DNA from 2 places in the Ottowia oryzae genome. Region 2 is predicted to be linked to the other one. Evidence: predicted binding sites of a transcription regulator. Region 2 holds the regulator's gene; the other holds the start of a gene.
What was found. The regulator NrdR, encoded in region 2, represses ribonucleotide reductase genes. The targets are predictions, from matches to a motif close to CACNANATNTNGTG.

Region 1: a site for NrdR is predicted at 1,587-1,600, ahead of C6570_RS06755 (ribonucleoside-diphosphate reductase subunit alpha). Genes of this name have one in related genera too.

Annotation. Positions count from the first base shown of each region.
Region 1 is NZ_CP027666.1:1,433,348-1,437,346, reverse strand. Features, by position in the region: gene C6570_RS06765 (M61 family metallopeptidase) at 1-44, shown strand, start outside; gene C6570_RS06760 (DUF3108 domain-containing protein) at 29-1,282, shown strand; gene C6570_RS06755 (ribonucleoside-diphosphate reductase subunit alpha) at 1,697-3,999, shown strand, end outside.
Region 2 is NZ_CP027666.1:2,313,142-2,317,140, reverse strand. Features, by position in the region: gene glyA (serine hydroxymethyltransferase) at 6-1,256, shown strand; gene nrdR (transcriptional regulator NrdR) at 1,414-1,863, shown strand; gene C6570_RS10760 (hypothetical protein) at 1,864-2,610, shown strand; gene C6570_RS10755 (hypothetical protein) at 2,722-3,327, shown strand; gene trxC (thioredoxin TrxC) at 3,461-3,907, opposite strand; gene C6570_RS10745 (hypothetical protein) at 3,919-3,999, opposite strand, start outside.

The sequences.
Region 1 (3,999 bases), 880 kb from region 2:
TCAGGCCGGCGGGCGCCGATACTCAGGGATGGCCCGCACGCTGACCCCTCCGTCGCGGCCCGCCGTGCGCCGCGCCTTGCTGGCGGCACTCGGCATCGCGCTGCTGGCGCACGCGGCGGTGCTGGGCTGGGTGTCGGTGTTGCTGCAGCCGCCCAGCCTGCTGCGCGAATTGGCGCAGCCGATGTACACCCGCACCCTGCAGGCCAAAGCGCCTGCGCCAACGCCCGACGCGGTGGCTACGCAGGTCGCCGCCAATTCAGCACCAAATCGGCCTTCAGCGCACATCCTGCCTGCGCCAGCAGCTATTAAAAACAAAGCAAATAATCACCCGAAGCCGGCACCCAAACCAGCCCGCGCCGCCAGCGCCGCCGCTGAAGACCAGGCCCCCACCGTCACCGACACTGGCACCGGCACCGCCCAGGCGGGCGCGCCCGACGCCACCGCGCCCGCAGATTCCGCCACCCGCGGCAGCGACTCGCCCGACGCAGCCGCCCAGATCGCCGCCGCCCAGCAGGCAGCCGCCTCAGCCCCGGCGCAAGCAGCCAGCGCGGCAGCGTCCGCGCCCAGCGTGGCGGCGACCTCGGCGCCAGAGCCCACGGCATCGGCGCCCGCCGTGGCGGCCAGCGGCGCCGTGCCGGCCTTCGTGCAGACCTGGCCGGGCGACACGCGGCTCAGCTACCAGCTCAGCGGCAACTACCGGGGTGAGCTGCACGGCAGCGCCCAGGTGCTGTGGCAACGCGAAGGCACGCGCTACCAGGCGGTCGTGCAGATGGATCTGGGCATCCTGCTGTCTTCACGCTTCACCAGCCAGGGGGCGATCACCGAACAAGGCCTGCAACCCGAGGTGTACGAAGAGCAGGTGCGCCAGCGCCGGCGCGGCGTGCGCATTGGCGAAGACGTGCGGCTGAACAACGGCAACCGCGTGCCGCGCCCCAACGCGGTGCAGGACGCGGCCAGCCAGTTCGTCGAGCTGGGGCACCGCTTTGCCACCGGGCAAGTGCCACTGCGCCCGGGCGGGCAGGTCAACTTCTGGCTGGCACGGCCCGGCGGCGTGGACGAGTGGACTTACGACATCCTGGGCGAGGAAACCCTGCAGCTGCCCACCCTGGGCGCCGTGCAGGCCGTTCATTTGAGGCCGCGGCAGCTGGCCAAGCCGCGCGGCTCCATCGTGGCGGAGATCTGGTTCGCGCCCAGCCTGCAGTACCTGCCAGTGCGCATCCGCATCACCCAGGGCGAAGACAGCTACGTCGATCTGCTGGTGCAGACCATCGACCAGCGCTAGCGCCGCCGCACGGCCCCGAGCTGCGCCGCTGTTCGCGCGCCATCGGGTAAAGCCGGCACGCGGCGCCGGTCAAGTCTTTCGGCATAACCCTTGCCGCCACCGTGGAATCTGAGCCACGGTTGGCCTACCGCCTGTCGGATAGACAGCCACCTCGCCCACGGTCGGCCGCGCGCGCACACGCAGGCCCAGCAAGGCCTGGCGCGCACCAGACGCCGCGCGGCAAGTTTGCGCTCCATCAGAAATTTCACACGATCGGCCAAAAGCACGCCATCTACTACTGGTAGTGGCTTAAACTCCACCCACACACTAGATGTAGTGCTTCAACCCACTCCCCCACGGGGAGTCGCTTTACACCGGATTGCGCCCTCGCGCGCCGCAATCCTTTATCCGACAACAACTTGAATCGAGGATCTCATGCCAACAGCACGTGCCGCCACGCCTGCCCCCACCACCGCCCGCACCGCACCGCCCACGCTGAAAGATGCCGTGTCGGCCGCGCCCAGCGGCGCGCTGGCGCAGTACCAGATCATGCGGCGCAACGGTGCCGTGGTGGTGTTCGAGCCCGCCAAGATCGCCGTCGCCATGATGAAGGCCTTCCTGGCCGTGCATGGCACGCAGGGCGCAGCGTCGGCCAGCGTGCGCGAGGTGGTCGATGAGCTGACGCAGAACGTCGTGCGCGCGCTGATGCGCTCGCGCCCGGGTGGCGGCACCTTCCACATCGAAGACGTGCAGGACCAGGTCGAACTCGGCCTGATGCGCGGCGGCCACCACGAGGTGGCGCGCGCCTACGTCCTGTACCGCGAGCGCCGCGCGCAAGAGCGTGCGCAGCAAGCCGCCACCGCCAGCGCTGCCGCGCCCGCCACGGTGCTGCACGTGCTAGAAAAAGGTGAGCGCGTGGCGCTGGACCTGCCTGCGCTGAAGGCACTTTTTGACCAAGCCTGTGCCAACCTGGGCACCGACGTCAGCAGCGCGCCCATCCTGGATGAAACCCTGCGCAACCTGTACGACGGCGTGCCCGTGGACGAGGTGTACAAGGCCGCCATCCTGGCCGCCCGCACCCTGATCGAGAAAGACCCGGACTACACCTACGTCACCGCGCGCCTGCTGCTGCACACCATCGCCAAGGAAGTGCTGGGCGAAACCTTGAGCCTGTCGCAGCTGGGCGAGCGCTACCCCGAGCATTTCGCCCAATGCATCCGCACCGGCGTGCAAAACGAGCTGCTGGACGAGCGCCTGCAGCAGTACGACCTGGCGCGCCTGGGCGCGGCACTCAAGCCCGAGCGCGACCTGCAGTTCGACTACCTGGGCCTGCAGACGCTGTACGACCGCTACTTCCTGCACGTGAAGAAAAGCCGCATCGAGATGCCGCAGTCTTTCTTCATGCGCGTGGCCATGGGCCTGGCGCTGAACGAGATCGACCGCGAGGCGCGCGCGATCGAGTTCTATGAAGTGCTGTCCAGCTTCGACTTCATGAGCAGCACGCCCACGCTGTTCAACAGCGGCACGCTGCGTTCGCAGCTGTCGAGCTGCTACCTGACCACGGTGCCGGACGACCTGGACGGCATCTATGAATCCATCAAAGAGAACGCGCTACTGTCCAAATTTGCCGGCGGCCTGGGCAACGACTGGACGCGCGTGCGCGCCCTGGGCAGCCACATCAAAGGCACCAACGGCGAATCGCAGGGCGTGGTGCCGTTCCTGAAGGTGGTCAACGACACGGCCGTGGCCGTGAACCAGGGCGGCAAGCGCAAGGGCGCGGTGTGCACCTACCTGGAAACCTGGCACCTGGACATTGAAGAATTCCTGGAGCTGCGCAAGAACACGGGCGATGACCGCCGCCGCACGCACGACATGAACACGGCCAACTGGATCCCCGACCTGTTCATGCGCCGGGTGATGGAAAAGGGCAGCTGGACGCTGTTCTCGCCCTCCGACGTGCCCGACCTGCACGACCGCTTTGGCGCTGATTTCGAGCGCGCCTATGTCGCGTACGAAGAGCGCGCCGCGCGCGGCGAGATCCAGCCCAGCAAGACCCTGCCGGCCATCGACCTGTGGCGCAAGATGCTGTCGATGCTGTTCGAGACGGGCCACCCCTGGATCACCTTCAAGGACGCCTGCAACGTGCGCAGCCCGCAGCAGCACGTCGGCGTGGTGCATTCGTCCAACCTGTGCACCGAAATCACGCTGAACACCAGCGACACCGAAACCGCGGTCTGCAACCTGGGCTCGGTCAACCTGCTGCAGCACTTGAAGGACGGCAGCGTTGACCACGAGAAGCTGAAGAGAACCGTGGCCACGGCCATGCGCATGCTCGACAACGTGATCGACATCAACTACTACGCCGTGAAGAAGGCGCGCGATTCCAACCTGCGCCACCGCCCGGTGGGCCTGGGGCTGATGGGCTTCCAGGACGCGCTGTACGCGCTGCACATCCCCTACGCCAGCGAGCAAGCGGTGGAGTTCGCCGACCGCTCGATGGAGGCGATCTGCTACCACGCCTATTGGGCATCGACCGAACTGGCGGCCGAGCGCGGCAAATACAGCAGCTTCAAGGGCTCGTTGTGGGACAAAGGCGTGCTGCCGATCGACTCGATCCAGCTGCTGGAGCAAGCGCGCGGCGGCTATGTGGAAGTAGACCGCACCAGCACGCTGGACTGGGACGCGCTGCGCGCCAAGATCGCCAAGGACGGCATGCGCAATTCCAACTGCGTGGCGAT
Region 2 (3,999 bases):
CTGCCATGTTCAATCGCACCACCCAACCGCTTTCCGCCGTCGACGCCGATGTCTTTGCTGCCATCCAGAAGGAAAACCAGCGCCAGGAAGACCACATCGAGCTGATCGCCAGCGAAAACTACACCTCGCCCGCCGTATTGGCCGCCCAGGGCAGCCAGCTGACCAACAAGTACGCCGAGGGCTACCCCGGCCGCCGCTACTACGGTGGTTGCGAGTACGTGGACATCGTCGAGCAGCTGGCCATCGACCGCGTCAAGCAGCTCTTCGGCGCCGAAGCCGCCAACGTGCAGCCGCACTGCGGGGCCAGCGCCAACATCGCCGCCTTCATGGCCTTCCTGAAGCCCGGCGACCGCATCATGGGCATGAGCCTGGCCGAAGGCGGCCACCTGACGCACGGCATGCCGCTGAACATGTCGGGCAAGTGGTTCGACGTGGTCAGCTACGGCCTGGACGCCAAGGAAGCCATCGACTACGAAGCGATGGAGAAAAAGGCGCACGAAACCAAGCCCAAGCTGATCATTGCCGGCGCCAGCGCCTACAGCCTTGAAATCGACTTCGCCCGCTTCGCCAAGGTGGCCAAGGACGTGGGCGCCATCTTCATGGTGGACATGGCGCACTACGCCGGCCTGATCGCCGGCGGTGAGTACCCCAACCCCGTGCCATACGCCGACGTGGTCACCAGCACCACGCACAAGAGCCTGCGCGGCCCGCGCGCCGGCTTCATCCTGATGAAGGCCGAGCACGAAAAGGCCATCAACAGCGCCGTGTTCCCCGGCCTGCAAGGTGGCCCGCTGATGCACGTCATCGCCGCCAAGGCCGTCGCCTTCAAGGAAGCGCTGGCACCAGAGTTCAAGCAGTACGCCAAGCAGGTCAAGGCCAACGCCAAGGTGGTGGCCGACACCCTGACCGAGCGCGGCCTGCGCATCGTCAGCGGCGGCACGCAAAGCCACGTGATGCTGGTCGACCTGCGCCCCAAGGGCATCACCGGCAAGGAAGCCGAAGCCGTGCTGGGCAGCGCCCACATGACGATCAACAAGAACGCCATCCCCAACGACCCGGAAAAGCCGATGGTGACCAGCGGCATCCGCGTGGGCACGCCCGCCATGACCACGCGCGGCTTCAAGGAAGACCAGGCGCGCGCCACCGCCCACCTGATCGCCGACGTGCTGGACAACCCGAAAGACGAAGCCAACCTGGCCGCCGTGCGCGCCAAGGTGGCCGAGCTGACGAAACAGTTCCCGGTCTACGGCGGCTAATTCGCTGACACGGCGCACTTCGTTGTGACCGACCGCGGCGCCGCTCTGCCACAGACGGCGCCGTTTTTACGTTGTGGTTCTGCTGCTATATTGATAGCTTCTGGCGCAGGCCACACCAGCGCTAGAGCCCGATTCTCCGTATAAATTCCCAAGCCCGATGCATTGCCCTTTCTGCGCCCACACCGAAACCCAAGTGGTCGACACCCGCGTGGCCGACGACGGGGGTTTTGTGCGTCGGCGGCGCCAGTGCGGGCACTGCGCCAAGCGCTTCACCACGTATGAGCGGCCCGACGTCAGCTTTCCCAGCATCGTCAAGAAGGACGGCCGGCGCGTGGCGTTTGAGCGCGCCAAGCTGCAGGGATCGCTGGACTTGGCGCTGCGCAAGCGCCCAGTGAGCACCGAACAGATCGACAGCGCCATCGAGCGCATCGAAGAAAAGCTGCTGGCCACCGGCGCGCGCGAAGTGGCCTCGGCCCGCCTGGGCGAGCTGGTCATGCGCGAGCTGAAAAAACTCGACAAAGTGGCTTACGTGCGCTTTGCCAGCGTGTACCGCAGCTTTGAGGACATCGACGAGTTTCGCGCGCTGGTCGACGAGGTGCGGCGCTGAATGCCAACGCGCGGGCCAAAGCCAGCGCTGGTGGGGGCGCTGGCCGCCGCCATCGCCTTGCACGCCTTGCTGTGGCTGTCGCTCAGCCGTTACGTGGTCGTGCGGCCGCCTGCGCGCTCTCAACCTGCGGCGTGGCACGTCAACTTTCGCACCGCCGCGCCGCCGCAGCTTGCGCCCGCGCCCGCACCGCTACCGACGGAATCACCCGCGCCGGACGCACCCGCGGCGCCCGCAGCGGCGCCTGAAATCACCGCGCCCGAGCCAGCCGACACGCCGCCGCCAGCGCCGCGCCCTCGCCCGGCGCCCACGCCGCAGCCGCCACCCCAGCCCGCTCAGCCACCGGAGCCAGCGCCACCCGACCTGCCTGCGTCCGCCGCGCTGCCCGATTCCGCCCGCAGCGCCAGTAACCAAGGCGGCTGGCTGGACGCCACGCAAGCCGACCAGGCGCCCGTGCCCATCGACAACGATTGGCACCTGGCCGAGATGCCGTGGCCGCAGGCGCACCCGCGCATCACCGTGCAGCTGTGGATTTCATCGCAAGGGGTGATCGAGCGCTATGAAATCCAGGGCGACGCCGGCACAGACCGCGCCGTGCAGGCCCTTATCGCGCCCATTCTGGACACCCCCATGCGCCCCGCCCGCATCGGCCGCGCGCCAGTGCCCAGCACCATGCTCATCGAATTGTGGAAGGGCGACGGCGCGGTGCCGAACTTCGTGGCGCCGCTGGTCGCGCCGACACGGCCATGACCCTGCCGTGCGCGCGGCCGCTGGCCGCCCTGCCACACTCGGGCCGCTTGGCGCCGCGCGGCCCACGCATGGGCGCAGCGCCCGCCCGCCACCCCTGACCTTGTCGCCGCCATGGAACTGTTACCCCTGCTCGTCCTCGTCTTCATCGTCTTCGCCGTCTTCAGGGCGCGCGAGCAGGCACGCCGCATCGCCTTGCTGGGCAGCGTGCTGGGCCAGTACCGGATCGAGCAGCTGATGGAAAACCTGACGGAAGGCTACCTGCGCTGGGTGGGCGAGGCCGACCCCGACCGCCGCACGCAGATCTGGGGCACGCTGCAAGACACCGAGCAGGCGCTGGCGTCGCAGTTTGGCCGCTTTGCCGCCGACTTTGCCAAGGTGCCGGCGCCGCTGGCGCAGTTCGGCAAACTGCCCTTCGCCATTCCCTGGGCGCAGCAACTGCTGCCGCGCGACCGGCTGATCGACGCGCGCCGCCTTTTTGAGCTGCACGCCCGCGCCATCCAGACGCTGGCGGTCAACGCAGACGGTCTGGCGCCGAAAGACAAAGCCTTCACCATGACGGCCGAGCTGTACCTGATGCAGCACAGCTGCCACTGGTTTTGCCGCTCGCGCCCGGTGGCGTCAGCCAGGCTGCTGGCGCGCCACCACAGCAGTTATGAACAGGTGCTGGCAGCGGTGTCGCCGTCCACGCGGCGCGCCTACGAGGCGCTGGTGCGCTGAAAGCGCGAAAGTAAACCGCACCGCAGCAAGCGCGCGGCGCTGGCAGCCAGGGCGAAGCTGGCCGTGACGCACACGCGGCAAATCGGCGGAGCGGCGCGCAACGCTCGAAAGCATCCGCCGATGAGCGAGTGACTCAGCGCGGCACGTGCGCCGCGACCCACTGCACGATCTGCGCAGGGTTCGTCATGGCGCCGGGCTGGCGCGCCACTTCCTTGCCGCCCACAAACAGCGCCAGCGTGGGGATGCTGCGGATATTGAAGCGCGTGCCCAGCGCGGGGGCGGCTTCGGTGTTGACCTTGGCCACGCGCACGCGCGGCTCCAGCTCGGCGGCGGCTTTTTCGTAGGCGGGCGCCATCATGCGGCAGGGCCCGCACCAGGGCGCCCAGAAGTCGACCAGCACGGGAATCTGGTTGCGCGCAATGTGCTTGTCGAACGCCGTCACATCGTCCAGCGCCACCGGGTGGCCGGTGAACAGCGGCTGCTTGCATTGGCCGCAGGTGGGGTCGCTGGCCAGTTGGTCGGCGCGCACGCGGTTGGTGGTCTGGCAGTGGGGGCAGACGATGTGCAGTGGCTCGCTCACAAAGGGCTCCTTCAGGCGGTGGGGGCTTGGTCGGGGAAGGCGCTGTCGGCGGCAGGCGCCTGTCGGGCGGCGGCTTCGATGGCTGCGCGGGC